DNA from 3 places in the Oceanisphaera sp. IT1-181 genome. Region 2 is predicted to be linked to each of the others. Evidence: riboswitches for the same ligand, from Rfam matches in the RefSeq annotation. Region 2 holds a riboswitch; each other region holds the start of a gene.
The links. Region 2 has a riboswitch for thiamine pyrophosphate ahead of R0134_RS15685 (3-oxoacyl-ACP reductase). Riboswitches for the same ligand answer to the same signal wherever they lie in the genome.
Positions count from the first base shown of each region.

Region 1: another riboswitch for thiamine pyrophosphate. It lies ahead of R0134_RS10955 (TonB-dependent receptor); the one in region 2 lies ahead of R0134_RS15685 (3-oxoacyl-ACP reductase).
Region 3: another riboswitch for thiamine pyrophosphate. It lies ahead of thiD (bifunctional hydroxymethylpyrimidine kinase/phosphomethylpyrimidine kinase); the one in region 2 lies ahead of R0134_RS15685 (3-oxoacyl-ACP reductase).

Region 1 covers NZ_CP136856.1:2,457,656-2,464,418, forward strand. The annotation lists gene R0134_RS10950 (NAD(P)/FAD-dependent oxidoreductase) at 1-605, shown strand, start outside; TPP riboswitch at 808-912, shown strand; gene R0134_RS10955 (TonB-dependent receptor) at 993-3,071, shown strand; gene R0134_RS10960 (DUF2339 domain-containing protein) at 3,360-6,104, opposite strand; gene R0134_RS10965 (hypothetical protein) at 6,332-6,760, opposite strand.
Region 2 covers NZ_CP136856.1:3,529,054-3,535,816, forward strand. The annotation lists gene pyrC (dihydroorotase) at 108-1,151, opposite strand; TPP riboswitch at 1,342-1,444, shown strand; gene R0134_RS15685 (3-oxoacyl-ACP reductase) at 1,499-2,302, shown strand; gene R0134_RS15690 (LLM class flavin-dependent oxidoreductase) at 2,302-3,621, shown strand; gene R0134_RS15695 (type 1 glutamine amidotransferase domain-containing protein) at 3,796-4,479, shown strand; gene R0134_RS15700 (hypothetical protein) at 4,875-6,763, opposite strand, start outside.
Region 3 covers NZ_CP136856.1:3,422,168-3,428,930, reverse strand. The annotation lists gene elbB (isoprenoid biosynthesis glyoxalase ElbB) at 1-227, opposite strand, end outside; gene polA (DNA polymerase I) at 589-3,327, shown strand; TPP riboswitch at 3,475-3,586, shown strand; gene thiD (bifunctional hydroxymethylpyrimidine kinase/phosphomethylpyrimidine kinase) at 3,626-4,516, shown strand; gene R0134_RS15225 (putative monovalent cation/H+ antiporter subunit A) at 4,804-6,763, shown strand, end outside.

The DNA.
Region 1 (6,763 bases), 1.1 Mb from region 2:
TTGAAGGCGTAGACAGTGATTTACTGGACTCTGCTACGGTATTTCAAACCGCCAATGGCCATGAGCGTATTTATATCATGCCCTACGACGCCGATTCTGTGATGTGGCAATTAAGCTTTCCTATGGCAGAAAACGAAGCTAGAGCCTTGAGTGCCCAAGGCACTGCAGCGCTAAAGGCAGAAGCCTGCAAGCGCACCCAGTGGCACTCGCCCATTCCGCAGATTTTGGCAGCCACTCAGGATGCACAAATTTCTGGCTATCCGGTGTATGACCGCGCCTTACTCACGCCAGAATTATTGGCAAGCGCAGGTCCCATTACATTGCTTGGCGATGCGGCGCACCCCATGAGCCCGTTTAAAGGGCAAGGCGCTAACCAAGCGTTGCTCGATGCATTATCACTGGCACGCATTATTGTCAGAAGCTGCCGGCCACAATCGAACTGGCGCGATGCAGGCATTCGCAACCGCGTGTTAGGCGAGTTTGAAGCTGAGATGCTAGAGCGCAGCGCCACTAAAGTGACGGATTCAGCAGACGCGGCGCAATTTCTGCACTCGGATGTGGTGCTGCATGAGAGCGATGAACCTAGAGGGCGTTGTTTAAAGTAACAAATGCTGAAAACAAACAGGCACCTAAATAAAGCTGATACAGAAAGATGAATTCAGTCACCAGCCGCGCTCACTAGAGCGCGGCTTTTTTGTTGAGGCCCCTTTTGTTAAGGCCCCGTCGCAGAGGAACAACAGCTTTGCTGTATAAATCTCGACCTTAATGCCTAAATAGGTATAATGCAGACTGACTTATAACCATAAGTCATATCCTAAGGGGTGGCAGTTACGATTGCCTGAGATGCGCAGACGCGAACCCTTTGAACCTGATCCGGCTAATACCGGCGTAGGAATAGGAAGCCGCAACGCTTTGCTCTGCTCTCACCTGCCTGCTCTCGTCGTTACCCGGTTTTCGTATCTATAACCTATAGATCTATGCGGAGACTTGAAATGCCAAAATTACCTTTTTTACCCTCAGCGGTATCTTCAGCCGTGGCTTTAGGCCTAATGGCCGCGTTACCGACTTATGCAGTCGCGGCTGAGGTTTATACCCTAGACACCACCACCGTTACGTCCAGCTTTCGTGATGACAGCCTGCAAGAAACTGCGGCCAGCGTAAGCGTGATTGATGAAGCTGAGCTCAATAAGCCCGGCAACAATCATCTTGAAGACGTATTGGCGCAAACGCCTAACGTAAACTTGAGCGCCGGTGCCTCGCGCGGCAAATATTACCAGATCCGCGGTGTGGGCGAGCGCAGCCAGTTTATTGGTGCAGTTAATCCTTCGGTAGGTGTGTTGGTCGATGGCATAGACATGAGCGCCATGACCTTAGGTGCCACCTTGCTGGACACTAAACAGGTAGAAGTGCTGCGTGGCCCACAAAGTAGTTTGTATGGCGCCAACGCCTTGGCTGGCCTAATCAACATTAGCGCCAATGAGCCTACCGACACCTTAACAGGTGATGTGGAACTGACGGTGGCTGAGTACAACACCCAGAACTTAGCGGCGGCCGTAGGCGGGCCTATTAGCGACAATGTCTCCTATCGCGTTGCCGCCCAGCGCAATACCAGCGATGGTTTTGTGAAAAACGATTACCTAAATCGCGACGACACTAACAATATTGATGAAACCCTGCTGCGCACTAAGTTTCGCATTGCCGTCAGTGAAGATTTGGACTTAGACCTCACCGCCTTTTACGCCAATGTTGATAACGGTTATGACGCCTTTTCTCTGGATAATACCCGCCATACCTTATCGGATAACCCAGGCCACGACCGCCAAGAAACGCTGGCACTGTCGGGTAAAACGACTTGGTATGGCAATGAGAACTTTATTCAGGAAACATCCATCAGCGTCAATAAGAGCGATCTAGAATATGGTTTTGACGTAGACTGGACCTATCCAAGCCTACACCCTGACACCTACAGCGCCACCGATAATTACCAAAGGGACGAGCGCGGTGCCACCGTCGATGTGCGCTTTATTTCCACCGAAGAGTCTCGGCTATTTAACGACAGCACCGACTGGACCGGCGGCCTATATTATTTTCATCGCAGCTCAGATTTAACCCGCGATTACACCTATCTGCCGAGCACCTTTACCAGTGAGTATGACGCGAACCGCTATGCGGGTTACGGCGAACTCTCCACCGGGCTGACCGACAAGCTTACCTGGATCAACGGCCTGCGCTTAGAAGAAGATAATACCCTCTATAGCGACAGTGACGGCAACCGCAGCAAGCCCACCGAACTATTATGGGGTGGGCGCATGGCGCTGGAATACCAAACCAGCGAGACCCAAATGCTCTATGGCTTGATCGCTCGTGGCTACAAGGTGGGCGGCTATAACTCTAACGGCAAGTTGCCTGACACACTGCGCAATTTTGATTCCGAAACCCTGTGGAACTACGAGTTAGGTGCCAAACATAACTTGTTAGACGACAGCTTACACACCCAAGTGGCGGTGTTCTTTCAGCAAAGAGACGACGCGCAAATTAATGGCTCACGCACAGTGGTGCGCCCAGATAACTCCAGTGAATACGTAGATTACACAGCCAATGCCGATCGAGCCTATAGCTACGGCTTAGAAGCCCAAGCTCAGTGGCAAGCGACGCACGCCGTGCGTTTGCACGCCAGCCTAGGCTTGCTACAAACCGAGTTAAAAGAGCCCGGTGCCAACTTTGATGGCCGCGACGCGGCACACGCTCCCGAATACCAATTTGCGCTTGGCGTGAGCTTTGATCATGGCAGCGGCTGGTTTTCAGGCTTAGATGTGGAAGGTAAAGAGGCGTTTTATTTCTCCGACAGTCATAACGCCCGTTCGGACGCCTATGCACTGCTCAATGCGCGCTTTGGTTATCAGTTAGATAACTGGACTGTGACCTTGTGGGGCAAAAATCTCACCGATGAAGAATATGCGGTACGTGGCTTTGAGTTCCCGAACGACCCGCGTAAAGGCTACATCACGGAGCAGTATGTACAGCAAGGCGCACCACGCATGTTTGGCCTGACCACCAAGTATTCGTTCTAAATAATCAGCCTGTATACGCTGCGCAAGAAATAACAAAAGCCGCACTCATTGAGGGCGGCTTTTTTGTTGTGAGACGTACATCAGCACAACTCATGAGCTAAAGCAGGTGGCTACAAAAGACGGGCTGGTCTTTTAGCTTGGTGGTTAGCGCTACCTTTTCCTCTTTACTGTCTGAAACCGTTCCGCCTGCGGCGCAATGCGAGAGCAAGCGTTCGCCTACAACAACCATGTTTCTTTTTAGCCCGGCGCTTGGTGCTAGGCGTTTGTTTATGTCGTCCCCTTCACTCTTTACCCATCCCCCTTCACCAAGCCTGCTGCCCGCTGCACTTTTTGGTGCATCCATGCCAAGCCTAATAACGCCAAGCCTAAGCCCATAAAGGCGGACACACGCCACAGGCCTTGCAGGCCGTCCATATCGATTAAGAAAATCTTGGCGATCACCAGCCCCAATAAAATCATGCCGGCTTTATAAATCAGCGGATAGCCTTTTTTAGTGGCATAAGTAATGCCAATAATGGCGTACAGCATGCCCACCACTGAGTAGGTATAGAGCTCTCCGCTATTCAGGCCAGACCAAAGCTCCATATCACTGCCGCGCCAGAGCTGGCGTATTTCAAGGGCGCTAAACAACATAAAGGCCCCTCCCGCTACCACCAATGCCCACTGTCTGATCGCCACCGATTTTGGTAGCAATTGAGGGAAACGATTGAGCATTATCGCCAGTGCTAATGCCAGCAACACGGGGCCACCATAAGCGGGCAGCAGCATATTAAATAGCCGAATGTCACTTATCTCAGCCCCGCCCCACCAAGGGTTATACACGCTTATCAATACCAGATAACTGAGGCTAGACAGGCCCAGCAGTAGCAAAGCACAGCCACCATATAACCAAGCCAACTGTTGAGCGGCGCGGCCACGCAGCAGGTAAGTCATACTGAGCCCACCCCACAACAGCGTATTAATGGTGGCTTCGGTAAAGCTGTATTGCTGACTAAAAATATCGCCATCGTAGAGCCAATAGCGCAGCTCGGCACCCAAAAATAACACCAACAAGTGCAGCGTGGCGGCTTCCAGCCAAGGGCGAATGGCGTCACTGCGGTCGGATAAATAAGTCGCGATGCCAGCCAGTAACGTGCTACCGCCGTAGGTCCATAACACCCAGCTCCATGGGCTTAACGTTTGGTTAAGCTCATAACTCGCCAGCCAAGGATTAAAGGTAAGGCGCGCCACTACGATGGCCAAGACCACTTTTAATAACAGATACAGCTGCGGCATCCGATACTGGCGGGCTAACCACACTAGACTGACAAACTGCACCGCCAGCGCCAGCGTGAGTGAGGCCTCGCGCAACGCCATGGTCACCGCCAGCGCATAACTGATATGACTCGCCAACACAGCCCAAACGGCGCCGTTCTGTACGGCTAAATTTTGTACGCCTGTATTTTGCACATCTTTAGAAGGTTGCAAGAATTTGGCTAAGGCACCATATACGGTGGCAGCCAGCAAGGCACCCAGCGCCCAATCAATACTGGGCTCAATGCCGTGCAGCAGTATCCAGCCCAAACTTAACCACACCAAAGGGCTGAGCAAGGTAAAAGAAGCCCAACATTTTGATGTGGGTTGTTGGCGCCACTGCCACCAGCCTACTGCTGCACACAACAAGGCCGACAACAGCAAATAACTGATAAAGGAAACGTGCAGCTCAAGCGGCAGCTGCACCAGATAAATCATGTCTAGGCCAGCTCGTGTCACATAAGCCAACCACCCCAACGCACTGGCGATCACCGCCGCCCAAGGTAAATACCAAAATGTATGTTGTTGAATTGAGTTAGGGCTGGCCCACACAGACACAGGTAATAAAGCGGGTATTTTTAGCGTCGGCAGCCATAACACCACCGGCCAAATCAGCAGCCAGCTCCAGAACAGCGGGCTGGGGCTAAGACTAGGCTGACCGGCAATGGACACGCCCCACGCCAATAACAGGCTCAGCATAGCCGCGCGTAAATGACGTGCGCCGACCTGATCTTTATCCGTTAACAGCACAAAAATGGCCAACAGCACTGCCAAATATAGGGGGATTTCAAACCCTATTACAGGTGCGATTGCTTGCGGCGTAAACAATGCCGCCAGCCACCATAAGAGCGCGCCCGCCAAGGTGGCATACCAAAGCCAATCACGAAATACAAAGCGCATCAGCAACAGCGAGCTAAAGGTAATTAAGACACTGTAACTCAGCACAAAGGTGATACTGCCTGCATCACTGTCGATTAATAGCGGCACTATATAAGCACCACTCAAGCCCATCAGCGCCAATAAAGGGCCGTGCAGCCGTGCTAACACCATAGTGCTCAGCGAGACAACCGCCAGTAGCGTTAAACCAAGCAAGGGGCCTATCAACTGATAATGATGAATGCCCGCCAACAAGGCCGCATACAAAGTCACGCTGCCGCCACCGGCCAGTGCGGCAAAAATTTGATCGCGGTACCCATGGCGGCGGCGTAAATATTCGGCTGCAGTATGCAATACCGCACCCACACTGAGCGCCAGCAACAGTTGCAGCACTGGGCCCAATAAGCCTTCGCTTACCGAATAGTGCACCATAAAAATACCCGCCAGTGCCAAGCTCAAACCACCGAGCCACACCATCCAGTTTTCTTTGAGAGACTGCATAAATGGCGACGGCAGCGGCGCTTGAACTTGACGGGTAGCCTGAGCGGCTGGCTTCACCGTCGGTTTGTTGGGCGAGCTTGCTGGCATGGCCGTATCCGCAGAGGCGGGCGCGCTAGCGGTCTTTATGACGGGAATCTTGATGGGAATGCTGGATTGTGGCGCTTGCGGCTTAAGCTCTTGCGATATTAATTCCTGCGCTTGGCTAAGCTCCATTTGCTGGCGTAACTCATTAACCTCACGGCTCAGTGAGTTAATACGTAAGGTCTGTTGCTTAAGGTTTCGGTAAGCGAGAAAGCCAAATATCGCGCCTACGGGAAAAAACAGCACGACCCCGGCCGCTAAAATGATGAGTATTACTTCCAAGCTGTTCGCCCTCTTCCCTAAATAAAATGCTCACCCGACGCCAAAACCAGCGCTCATGTCTCTGTGATAAATCGCCATAACAAGCCGTCAGTCTATCTTCTTTGCCGCTATTACTCACCACAGCGTGTCGGCTTATTGGCCATAAAAAAGCCGCACTCTTTATAAGTGCGGCTAATTAAGTGCTGCTAACAAGTGCGGCCTACTTTCGCGGATAGCGTACGGCGTGCTTAAAACAGCACGCGGCGGCCTTTGATGCAATCGCGACACACGGGCTCGCCTTGCAATGAACCTAATACTTCCGGCGCACTGCGTTTGCCACAACAGCTGCATTCGTGAAACGACTTTAGCCGAATAGCGATAGTCTCTTCCACCAACGTTAATAGCTGCTCTAGGCTGCCATTATGCGGCTCAATAACACCTTGTGAGCTGGGCTTGGCCGTATGAATATCGTGATGGCGCCATTGAATGGCCGGTAAAAACACCTCAACTTTATCGTGCTGAAAAGCCACTATGACCAGCGTGGGCTCGCCAATAAATAACGTTTGCGCTCCCTGTATCGGGTAGGGCAGCTGGCTTTTGAGATGCTGGCGCCAGGCTTCCAAATTTTGCGGCAATGGCATCGCCAACAATAGGGCGTCCAACAACTTGGATGGCATAAA
Region 2 (6,763 bases):
AAAAAAAGCCCCGAGCTTGGCTCAGGGCTTTTTATCTAGGTTGGTGCTTATCGTTTTGCTGCGCAAAACCGGCCGGATAAATCGGCCTCTACGGTATTAGCTAGGCGCTACTTCACCATCCAGCTGATGGTTTCACCGGCACGGATGGGCACCAACTCTTGACCACCTAAGGGCAGGGTGGCGGGCACAGACCAGGTCTCTTTCACCAAGGTAATGGTGTCTGAGTTGCGTGGCAGGCCGTAAAAGTCTGGGCCGTTATGGCTGGTAAAGGCTTCCAGTTTATCCAGAGCACCCGCTTCTTCAAATACTTCTGCATACAGCTCAACGGCGGCGTGCGAGGTATAAGCGCCAGCGCAACCACAGGCGGTTTCTTTATTTTGCTTAAAATGCGGCGCCGAGTCGGTACCGATAAAGAATTTCTTATTACCACTGATGGCTGCGCGCACTAACGCTTGCTGATGGGTGTTGCGCTTTAAAATCGGTAAGCAGTAATAGTGCGGACGAATGCCACCCACCAGCATGTGGTTACGGTTAAACATCAAGTGATGCGTGGTAATGGTAGCCGCTACGTTATCACCGGCTTGCTCCACAAACTTAACCGCGTGCTCGGTAGTAATGTGCTCGAGTACGATTTTCAGCTGAGGAAAATCGCGCACTACGTCGGGCAAGATAGTCTCAAGAAACACCTTCTCGCGGTCGAAAATATCCACGCTGGCGTCGGTCACTTCGCCGTGCACCAACAACAAGATGCCGGTTTCTTGCATCACATCCAACACTGAGTAAATATTCTTCACGTCAGTTACGCCGGAGTCCGAGTTGGTGGTGGCACCCGCTGGATACAACTTGCAGGCCACGATTTTACCGCTGGCTTTGGCGCGCCGGATCTCTTCTGGATCTGTCTTATCGGTGAGGTACAAGCTCATCAAAGGTTCAAACAGGCTGCCTGGTGGGCGCACTGCCGTTATCTTGTCGTAATAGGCCAGCGCCAGCTCGGTAGTAGTGGCGGGCGGCAAAAGATTAGGCATTACTAAAGCGCGGCCTAAATAACGGCTAGCATCAGCCACTGTGTCTTTGAGTTGTTCGCCATCACGCAAGTGTAAATGCCAATCATCAGGGCGGGTAATCGTCAGGCTAGTCAGTTGTGTGCTCATTGGGCGGGTTCTCCATTGCATCCAGACGGCCATTATCCACTGCCGAGCTGTTTTAACCAAATCCACATTAATGTGAGGGGTGAAGAGTAAGGTGTTAGGGGTACAACAACTGTGAGTCTGCAGACTTACGGTTAGGTTTTCCACCTCACGCTTCACGCCTCACAATTCACCCTTTTTATGCTATGGTCTAGCTTGTGACACGGGGTGTCTGGCAGCACATCTGCCTGGCTGAGATAACACCCGTCGAACCTGATCCAGTTCATACTGGCGAAGGGATGTCAGCCATTCGGCTCTCGGCAACACTGCCCATCTGCCTTCGCCTCTGACTTTTTAGAGGTAGTAAAGCCATGCAACACAACCAAACCGATCCCCAAAATCAGCACACTGCACAGCCATTCGATCAACAGTTGGTATTAGTCACCGGCGGCGCTCGCGGCTTGGGCGAGCATTTAGTGCGCGCCTTCTTGCGTGAAGGTGCCAAGGTGGTAATAAACTATTTAAACAGTGCCGAGGCCGCTCAACAGCTGGCATCCGATTACCCCGAGCAGGCGCTAGCCATACAAGCCGACGTGACCGATGCGGCAGCTGTGCAAGCTCTGTTTGCACAAGCGAAAGCCCACTTTGGTCAGCCTATTACCACGGTTATCAATAACGCCCTGCCGGCTTTCTCGTTTAATGGTGATGCCCGTGAAAATGCCGACCAATTAAGCTGGAGCAACGTACAGCAGCAGTTTGAAGGTGTGGTTAAGGGGGCGTTAAACACCACTCAAGCCGCGCTTGCCGGCATGCGTGAAGCGGGCTTTGGCCGTATCGTGAATATCGGTACTAATCTGTTCCAAAATCCAGTGGTGCCATACCACGACTACACAGCCGCTAAAGCCGCATTGCTATCGCTGACCCGCACCCTTTCTCAAGACTTAGGTCCCGACCAAATCACCGTAAACATGGTATCTGGCGGTTTGCTGCGCACTACCGATGCTTCTGCGGCCACCCCAGAGGCGGTGTTTGATTATATTGCAGCTGCCACACCGCTGCGCCGCGTTACTACACCCGCTGAATTTGCCGATGCGACTTTATTTTTTGCCTCACCTTGGTCACGCTCTGTCACCGGCCAAAACTTGGTGGTGGATGGCGGCTTGGTGAAAAACTAATGGCAGCTCAACAATTGGCAGATCAACAAGCGCAACGCATGATGCACCTGAACGTATTTTTATTTGGTTGTGGCCATCATAAGGGCGCTTGGCGCCATCCTAAATCGTCGGTAGAACGTTTAGGCGACATCAGTTTTTTCGAAGAGTTGGCGCAAACTGCCGAGCGTGGCAAGTTGGATGCGGTGTTTTTTGCCGACGGCCAATCCGCCGGTAATGTCTCCGATGGCAGCTGGTGGTTTTTAGAACCCTTAACGGCCTTGGCCGCCATGAGCCGTGCCACCGATAAAATCGGCCTGATCAGCACAGTGTCCAGTACCTTCTACACGCCGTTTCATGCGGCGCGCTATATGGCGTCCTTGGATCATATCTCTGGCGGTCGTATGGGTTGGAACGTGGTGACGTCTATGTTTGATATGGAAGCGCGTAACCATAACTACGAGGCCATGCCGGTGCACGCAGACCGCTATCGCCGCGCCGATGAGTTTGTGGATGCAGTGCTTAAACTCTGGGATTCTTGGGAAGCAGACGCACTCAGTTTTGATCGCTCGGGCCATTATGCAGATCCGACCAAGGTGAATGCCATTAACCATAACGGCGAGTTCTTCTTAGTGGATGGCCCGCTTAACGTGCCGCGCTCGCCCCAAGGACATCCGGTTATGTTTCAAGCTGGCGCCTCTGAAGAAGGCCGAGAATTAGCCGCGCGCCGCGCCGAAGGCATATATGCGGTGGCGTACGATTTGCCGGCGGCCCAAGAATATTATCGAGACATTAAGCGTCGGGTGCAGGCTGCCGGTCGTGAAGTTAATGTGCCCATTATGCCGGGCTTAGTCACTTATGTGGCGGCCACCGAAGAAGAGGCTAAAGCCAAGCAGCGCGAGCTGGATGAGCTATTGCCCGTTGATGCCTCATTGCGCCAGCTCGGTATATATACCCAACAAGATTGCATGAACTGGGAGCTGGATAAGCCAGTGCCTGAGCTGCCATCTTTAGAAGAATTTACTGGCCCTAAAGGCCGTTACAGCACTATTTTACGCATCATAGAAACCGAGCAGCCGACGGTGCGCCAGTTATTGGGTCGTTTAGCGGCCGGTGGTGGCCATTGCACTATAGTGGGCACGCCTGTGCAAATTGCCGATCAGATGGAGTTGTGGTTTAAAAATGAAGGGGCCGATGGTTTTAATCTAATGCCGCCTTCATTGCCCTATAGCCTCAATGACTTTGTGGATCAGGTGGTGCCTGAACTACAGCGCCGCGGTCTGTTTCGTCGCGATTATGAAACCGATACCTTGCGCGGCCACTTAGGCTTAGCTAAGCCGTAACTGACTGTGAGGGGAAAGGGTGTGGCGTAAAGCGCCACCCTTTACCCTCTCTTTCGGATCTATATTTTTACTCCTCACAATCGGGCCATTCCATCCTCACACCTCCGCTGCACTAAAAACCACCTATGCTAAAAAGCGTGTCTATTAACTCTTTTTTCAGCATTAGGAGCTAGCATGCATATTTTAATGGTGATGACCTCTCATGATAAATTAGGCGACAGTGGTAAGAAAACCGGCCTGTGGCTTGAAGAGTTTGCCGCGCCTTATTACGTATTTAAAGATGCGGGCGCCGATATTACCTTGGCGACGCCTCAAGGCGGCATGCCACCCATAGATCCCAACAGTGTTGAGCCCGATGCACTTACTCCCGCCACCGAGCGCTATGCTGCGGATGCCAGCGTCAAGGCGCAATTAGCGAATACCTTTGAGCTAAAAGATTTTTCTGCTTTTGAATTTGACGCGGTTTTTTACCCCGGCGGCCATGGGCCATTGTGGGATTTAGCCGAAGATCCTCATTCCATTAGCTTGATTCAAGCTATGCTTGCTGCTAATAAACCGGTGGCCGCCGTGTGCCATGCACCGGGTGTATTGCGCCATATTAATGCGGCTGATGGCTTGCCTTGGGTAAATGGCAAGCGGGTGACGGGTTTTAGTAACAGCGAAGAAGCAGCGGCAGGGCTTACGGATATAGTGCCATTTTTGGTGGAAGACATGCTTAAACAGAGTGGCGGTGAATATCATAAGGCCGACGACTGGCAGTCTTATATAGAAACGGACGGTTTGCTGATCACCGGCCAAAACCCCGCATCATCCGCCGCCACCGCCGAAGCACTATTAGCGAAACTTAACAGTACCTGATTACCCACAAAGCTCAGCCATGTTTCAGAAAACTCAGCACCAATGAATTCAATAGGTTACAGGTAGGCACCGCCTCTTCGGTGAAGAATATGAGGCTCAGTTTGGTATTTCGACCTTGTAGGGGCCCGTCTCTTCGGCGAAGAGGACTTCGGCCCGGTTTGGTGTTTGGGTTTAAATCTAAACCTCAGTAACAGCCAGCAGAGCTGGCCTGCCGAATAAATTGGGCAGCTACAAAGAACAAACCAAAATAGGGTGCGTTATGGCTGAGGTTCATACGTAATTAGGTAACAGTAAAACTTAAGTACCCGTTTAATCCCTAACGAGAGCATTGCAGGTAATAAAACGGCGGCCTAATGGCCGCCGTTTTTATGCTGTAGTTATGATGCTATTAGAAGCTACAAACGCTTATCTGGATCAGGCCTATCTTGAACAGACTTATCTGGCGCAGATTTAGCCGCTGCCTTGGCGGCTTTGTTTTTGCTTTCAAAGTTGAGATGCAACTTCACCGGTCGCCATGAACCTTGGTAAGCAAAGCAGCTCCAGCCCCAACGTAACCAACCTAACAAAGCAAACGCCAACCAGAGTGCCCAGCTGAGCATCAGCAATCGATACACCCACAGTGGCACCGATAACACCCAAGCTTGAGGTAAGTTTCCGGCACTGCGGTCTTGATACCAGCGCAGCGTATTGGCATAAGAGCCATGGCCGCTAATTTGCATATTCGGTAAGCCTAACAAGCCCTGTTGAATGGCCAAAAATAAAAAGCCTAGCGCTAATAAGCTCAGCAGCACCAAGCCAATTTGTGCCAGATTAAAGGCCGCGCCTGCCGTTTGATGTTGCCAACGACCACGCAGCCCCAGCGTCAACAGCCACGCCACTACCACTAGCGCCATCCACAGTGGCACTTGGCTTAAGCCGATGCCCAATAATAACCAGTGGTGAAAGCGCAGCGGTGTAAAGCGCACACGGCTAAGGCCAAAGGCCAGTAAGGCGATAATTAGCAGTAAACTCCAGAACAACACCGCCGGCCCCATAGGCGGGCCCGAGGCCCATAATATCCAACGATCATCACCTAGGGTGAGCTGGATATCGTTATTGACGCTGGCGCTATTCAGCACAATGTTGGGCGTGCTAAACACGGTGGCAATGCCAGGCTGTTGGCGCCAGTTAATCTGTATCTGTTGCGCGCCGGGTGTTAACGGGAGCAGCAAGCTGTGATCTGCTTGCAGGCGCAGCGCATGGCTTTTACCGTCGATAAGCACCGACTGCAGCTCAATCTGCTCGGGCAGCTGCACGCTATGCTGGCCGCCTTGGCTACTGCGCAGCTGTAATGTTAAGTCTACATCTACCGCTTTGTGTCCTGTGGCTAAGTTTAACTGGCTGCTATCTATGGTCAGGGTTTGCCCCGGCACGCCGGCTGGTCGGCTAATGTGCCAGGTTAGCGACTCACCTGGCCACGGATGCCACACCGGCAGCCAAGTATTTTGTTCGCCGTCTTGCGCGCTATTGGGTTGGCTCACCACTAAGCCACTGCTTTCTACGTGCCAAATGGCGCTGCTATCTAGGCGCCACACTTCACTCCAACGAGTAGTCTCGGCGGCGGTGAGCGTTAACTCAGCGGATTTATCTAAGCGCGATTGCCAATGAGCGCTCGTTTGATCCGCCTGTAAGGTGAGTTGCAACTTACCGTCTTTGACGGTGAGTCCATCCGTGAGCAGCGATTCGCCTTTTAACAGCGGCAGGCTCAAGATAATGGGCTGACCTAAAGGAGAAACGCGGCTTACTTGGGTGTCTACCTGCCAGTCCAGCCCTAATTGCACGGTGCGCGTAACTTGCACGAAGTCCGGTTGCGGGCCGCTCGCTAACTGAGCCGCTCCCGCTTGGGAGTCAGCCTGTGCTTGGGCGCGACTAAACTGCAGCTGACTATTAGGCACGCCATTATCATTAAGCCCGCGCACCGCCCAGCCGTTGGCCATTACTTGCACATGACGGGGCACTAACGGCAGATCCAGCTGTAATTGCTCGCCATACAAGTCACCTTGCAGCTGCAGCTGATGAATACCCTTGCTCAGCGGTACATACAAGATGCCGGCCGCATCACGGCGCAATGCTGTGGCCAGCTGCCCATCCACTAATACCGCCTTGAGCTGCCAATGAGCGTGAGCACGGGGCAAGGGGACGGCCACCGACGCTTGGGCATGGACTTCCAGCTCCATGTTGAGCGGCTGAGGTGTGTTGGCCGCCGCGTTATCAGGCAAGTTATCAGTTAAGTTATTAGACACTT
Region 3 (6,763 bases), 110 kb from region 2:
TTAATCTCGCCCCGAGCAATGCGCGCCGCTTCGGTTAGTACATTGCGCTGTTGGCCAGCGTCTAATGTTCCCGTGAGATGATTGGTAGTCTCTTGGGGTTTATCGGGCGCAAAGCATTGATAGCTCGCGCCCTGTTTGGTGAGGTGTAATAAGCAGAGCACGGCTTCATGAATTTCAGAACCGTCATTCACGCCGCAGCCGCTTAAAATAATGGCAACTTTTTTCATACCTTATTCCTTGTAAGTGAACGTGAGGAGAGAAGTGTAAAGAGTGAAGGGCTAAAGCTAACAGTAAAACACTGAGTTTGCAGGTTTGAGTATGTTTATCATCTTGCACCTCACCATTTACGCCTCACCTCTTACATATAATTCACAAGGCCATCTAAAGAGATTTCCACATTGCAAGATCTTAATGCCAGATCAAGTATTTTTCTCTAAGTGTCTGATAAGTAAGATCTAATGTTTTTTGACTAGATCTTGTGTAGATCGCCTTTGCACAGACTTATCCACAGGCTAGAAAGTGCTCGCCGTGGTGTCAACAGCCTGGCTGTGGCATGCTAATAGGTAACGCATTAACGAGAACGACACCATGGCTGCCTTACCCAGTAAACCTCTGATCCTAGTTGATGGATCTTCTTATCTTTATCGTGCCTATTTTGCCTCTTTAAAGGCGGATCTACGTACCAGTGACGGCCGCCCCAGTGGGGCAGTTCGCGTGGTCACTAATATGCTGCGCAGCCTGCACAAGCAGTTTCCCGACTCGCAAGTGACAGTGGTGTTTGATGCCAAAGGTAAGACCTTTCGTGACGATCTGTACTCGGAATATAAGGCACAGCGGCCCTCCATGCCCGACGATCTACGTAGCCAAATAGAACCAATTCACAACATTATTAAAGCCATGGGCTTGCCGCTATTGATTGAGTCTGGCGTAGAAGCGGATGACGTGATCGGCACGCTGGCGCGCCAAGCCACCGAGCAGCAATTAGATGTGGTGATCAGCACCGGCGATAAAGACATGGCGCAGTTGGTCACCGATCATGTGCTGTTAATGGACACCATGAAAAATGAGTTTATGGACCGCAATGGTGTGATCGAGAAGTTTGGCGTGCCGCCAGAGCTGATCATAGATCTGCTGGCGCTAGTGGGCGATAAAGTGGATAACATTCCGGGCATGCCGGGCGTAGGTGAAAAAACCGCGCTGGCCTTGTTGCAGGGCTTGGGCTCGATTGAACAGATTGCAGCTCAGCTCGATAAAGTGGCGGATTTGGGCTTTCGTGGATCTAAGAGCTTTGCCGCTAAGTTTGTCGAACATAAAGAGATCTTGGACTTATCTTATACCTTGGCCACCATTAAAACCGATGTGGAGTTGCATTGTGGCCCCGCCGAGTTGCTGCAAACCCCGCCGGATACCGAAGCACTAAAAGCGCTATATCAAGAATATGAATTTCGTAATTTGTTAGCCGAGTTGGATCCAGAGCTTGCCGCGGTATCCGCCAAGCCTGCGGCACCGGCCATGGACGTGAATTATCAGACCATTCTGACCGAAGCCGAGTTGCAAGACTGGGTAGGGCGCTTGGCCAAGGCACCGTATTTTGCCTTTGATACCGAAACCACCAGCCTAAATTATCGCGACGCACGAATAGTGGGCATGTCGTTTTCCGTAGAGGCGGGAGAGGCGGCCTATGTGCCCTTTGGCCATGATTATTTAGATGCGCCGGAGCAGTTGAGTGAAGCCGTGGTATTGGCGGCGTTAAAGCCGCTGCTAGAAGCCGAGCTGCCGATTAAATTGGGTCAGAATTTAAAGTACGATGCCAATGTATTGAAAAATCACGATATTCAGATGCGTGGCATTGGGCTGGATACCATGTTGGAGTCTTATGTACTGAACTCGGTACAAACGCGTCACGACATGGACAGCATGGCTAATTTCTTCTTAAATCACGCCACCACGCCCTTTGAGGCCATTGCCGGCAAGGGTGCTAAGCAGCTGACGTTTAATCAAATTCCCTTAGAAGAAGCGGCATTTTATGCGGCAGAAGACGCAGACATAACGCTGCGCTTGCACCATCATTTAGCCGAACAACTGGCCGCCGAGCCTGAGCTGCAAAGCGTATTTACCGACATTGAAATGCCATTAGTGCCGATTTTGGCTGAGATGGAGTACACAGGCGTTAAGATAGACAGCAAGCTGCTGGCCATCCAAAGCGATGAAATTGCCAAGCGTCTGAAAGAACTAGAGCTACAAGCTCATGAATTAGCGGGCGAACCCTTTAACTTAAGCTCGCCTAAGCAGTTGGGTGAAATCCTGTTTACCAAGCTGGCACTGCCGATTTTGAAAAAGACGCCTAAGGGCGCGCCTTCAACGGCAGAAGAAGTGCTGCAAGAGCTGGCGCTGGATTATCCGCTGCCTAAGTTATTGATGGAATATCGTGGCTTAAGCAAGCTCAAGTCCACTTACACGGACAAGCTGCCATTGATGGTGAATCAGCACAGTGGGCGCATTCATACCTCCTATCATCAGGCCAATGCGGCGACTGGTCGCTTGTCGTCCTCGGATCCTAACTTACAAAATATTCCGATTCGTACGACCGAAGGGCGGCGCATTCGCCAAGCTTTTATTGCCGAGCCAGGCTATAAGTTGGTGGCGGCGGATTACTCGCAAATTGAACTGCGCATCATGGCGCACCTCTCCAAAGATAAAGGCCTGCTCGATGCCTTCGGCCAAGGCTTGGATATCCACAAGGCCACCGCGGCGGAAGTGTTTGGCGTGGCGCTCGACAGCGTAACTACCGAGCAGCGTCGTCGGGCCAAGGCCATTAACTTTGGTTTGATTTATGGCATGAGTGCCTTTGGTTTGTCTCGCCAGTTAGGTATTGCGCGCCATGAGTCTCAGGCTTATATGGATATTTACTTTGAGCGCTACCCAGGCGTGCTCAAATACATGGAAGACACCCGCGCTCTGGCCGCAGATAAAGGCTACGTGGAGACTTTGTTTGGTCGTCGCTTATATTTGCCTGAGATCAACGCTAAAAACGGTGCGCGCCGTAAAGGCGCCGAACGTGCCGCGATCAACGCGCCAATGCAGGGAACCGCCGCCGATATCATCAAGAAAGCCATGATCAAGGTCGCGGCTTGGTTAAAGAGCCAAGCCGACGGTGAAGTGCGCATGCTGATGCAAGTACACGATGAGTTGGTGTTTGAAATTCGTGAAGATAAAGTCGAAGAGTTTAAACAGCAGATCTGCGATCTCATGGAGCATGCGGCCAGTATTGATGTGCCATTACTGGTTGAAGCCGGCGACGGCGATAACTGGGATCAAGCGCATTAACTGACAGCTGCACGCCGTACGTTATACGCGTTACGTTAACAACAAAGCACCGAGCCGGTTGGTTCGGTGTTTCTTTATGTATGACTTACCGCGTATGGCGTAAAGCGTACGGCTTTCTTTTCAAGGTGTAGGTCGCTATTATCCAACCATTGTTAGTCGGGGAGCCTTGGTCAAAAACCTAAGTGCTGAGACGGTAGATGCCGGACCCGCTGTACCTGATCCAGTTAATGCTGGCGTAGGAAACTAACGGGTAAGTGCCACTTTACCTGCAAGTCCTTCGCCCGAAGGAGCTTAATAAATGTCCACTCAGTTCTCTGCTAATGCAGCAAATAAGCAAAAACCTCATCACCAAAAGCCACATCACCAAAAACCAATAGTCCTCACCATTGCCGGCTCAGACAGCAGCGGTGGCGCGGGTATTCAAGCGGATATTAAAGCCATTTCTGCCACCGGCGGTTACGCCTGCTCTGTGATAACGGCCCTCACTGCACAAAATACTCAAGGCGTGACCGCAGTACACCCAACGCCGCAAGCCATGATCCAAGCGCAATTAGACGCGGTATTCAGCGATTTGGCCATTACTTCGGTGAAAGTAGGCATGCTCGGTGATAGCGAAACCATTCGCACAGTAGCGGCGGCGTTGCGCCGTTATCAGCCCCAGCATTTAGTGGTGGATCCTGTGATGGTGACCGCCAATGGCGACATGTTGCTGGCGGACGATGCGGTGCATTGCTTGCGCACCGAGTTGCTGCCGTTGGCGGATGTGATCACGCCTAACTTACCGGAAGCGGCGGCTTTATTGGGGGTGGCGATTCCTGAGTATTTGTCTGACGTAGAAGCCTTATTTGCCGGTTTACAGCAGTTGGATTGTAAGGCGGTATTAATCAAAGGCGGCTTCTTGCAACAAGAAGCGCGTAGCCCAGACTGGTTATTAATGGGTGGTCAAGTGCGCTGCTTCGATACGCCGCGCATTATGACGGCGAATACCCACGGCACTGGCTGTACTTTATCGGCGGCGCTGGCCAGTTATTTAGGTCAAGGTTTTAGCTTAGAAGAAGCCGTAGAGCGGGCTAAGCACTATATCGATCAGGCGATTTTGGCTGGCAGTTTAGTGCGTATCGGCCAAGGCCGAGGTCCGGTGGAGCATTTTTTCGCTACCAAAATAGGCCCGACCCGACTTGTACCATAAATAAAATATTGGAATCGCTATTGCATATAGAGTTGGTGAATACTTAGATCAATCTCTCAATTAACGTTATCAAGCGGGCGAAAAAACTGTGGCCTGCTTGCGTTTTACTAGGTCGACTTGTAGTATCGATCGCCATAATAATATAAAAATAATCGATTAACTGATTGATAAGCTTATTGATAAATAATCGAAATAGCTTCTAACTATAGCCTCTGCCCAGTGTTATCTCTTCCCTATTTTTAGCTTATTCTATTGCCTGAACAGGCAAGGAAAGGAGGCATTTTCCTATGCTTGTTGCCATTTTATCGGGCTTTATTTTAGCCTTTCTGGTGCCACAACTGTCTCGCATTATGGGCGCGAAGATTGGTTGGTGCCTGTCGGTACTGCCGGCGGCATTGTTTGGCTATTTTTTAACGTTTTGGCCGGCGGTGACCGCAGGCGAAACGCTGCATTATCATTATTCTTGGATACCCAGTCTCAATATTAATCTGAGCTTAATGGTCGATGGCCTAAGCCTGATGTTTGCCTTGCTGATCACCGGCATTGGTACTTTTATCTTTATTTATGCGGGCCGTTATCTACAAGGCCACCGAGATATTCATAAGTTATTGATGTATTTGCTGGCCTTTATGGCGGCGATGTTGGGCTTGGTATTATCCAGCAACTTGATTGCCATGTTTGTATTTTGGGAGCTGACCAGCTTTACCTCCTATTTGCTGATCGGCTTTAATCACGAACAAGAAAAAGCCCGCAAGGCCGCCTTGCAGGGCTTTTTTATTACCGTGGCGGGTGGTCTTGCCTTGATGACCGGCTTGATTTTACTGGGCCATATAGGCGGCAGTTTTGAGCTCAGCGAGCTATTGGCCCAAGGCACCTCATTACAAGACAACCCGCTGTTTATCGCCATGATGGGCTTGATACTGCTGGGCGCCTTTACTAAATCAGCACAAACGCCGTTTCATTTTTGGTTGCCTAATGCCATGGCGGCCCCCACTCCGGTGAGTGCTTACTTGCACTCGGCGACCATGGTAAAAGCCGGCATTTATTTAATGGCGCGCTTACAACCCATGATGGCCGGCCATGAAGTCTGGACTACTACGCTGTCGTTATTTGGCGGCGTGACTATGACGGTGGGCGCCATTATGGCGGTGTGCAGTACCGATCTTAAACGTATCTTGGCCTTTTCGACTGTCATGGCGCTGGGTACTTTGACCATGCTGATTGGCATCGGCACGCCTCATGCGCTAGAAGCGGCCATGGTATTCTTGCTGGCCCATGCCTTATATAAAGGCGCGCTCTTTATGGCCGCTGGCACCTTGGATTACTCCACCGGCACTAAAGATGTACGCGACTTGTCGGGCCTGCGCATCTATATGCCGCACACGGCGATGTTTACCACTCTTGCCGCCCTGTCATTGGCGGGTATTCCGCCTTTGTTTGGCTTTATCGCCAAGGAGCTGATGTTTAGTGGTGCTTTAGGCAGTACTAAACTGGCCGCTTTATTAACTGTGCTGTGCTTGATTACCGCTATTTGCATAGTGGCGGCCAGTGCCTTGGTGGCCGTTAAGCCCTTTTATGGCCCTTATAAAGTCACACCCCGAACACCGGAAGAAGCGCACTGGTCGATGCGCTTAGGCTTCACGGTGTTGGCGCTGCTTAGCCTGCTATTTGGCTTAATGCCCAGCTTGGTTTCTCCATTATTACAGGCGTCAATCGCGGCCATTAACGGCGGCGCTAGCGTCGAGCTGGATCTGGCGTTATGGCACGGTTTCAATCTTCCGTTATTGCTGAGCGGTGTGGCGTTATTGTGCGGCGCACTCTTATATTGCTACTGGAATAAGGTTCGCGAGCCGTTAAGCAGTGCCATCGATTTCTTGGCTTATGGGCCTGAGCGTGGCTATGAACACATTATGCAAGGCCTAGTGTGGATTGCCGATAAGCAAACGCGGGTGCTGCAAAACGGCTATATGGCCAATTATATTTTGACTATCTTGCTGACCACCATTGGCTTATTAACCTACGTCTTCTGGTCTGAAGATGCCTTCGTCTACTCCTTATCCTTTGAAGGAGTGCGTTTTTATGAAGTGGTGATAGTGCTGCTAATGATGGTGTCGGCGGTCTATGCCTGTGGCACTACCTTGCGTTTAGGATCTGTGGCGGCCCTTGGTGTGTTAGGCTTTGTGATGGCCATGGTCTACGTGTTCTTTAGCGCACCAGACTTAGCCATTACCCAGATTTTGGTAGAAA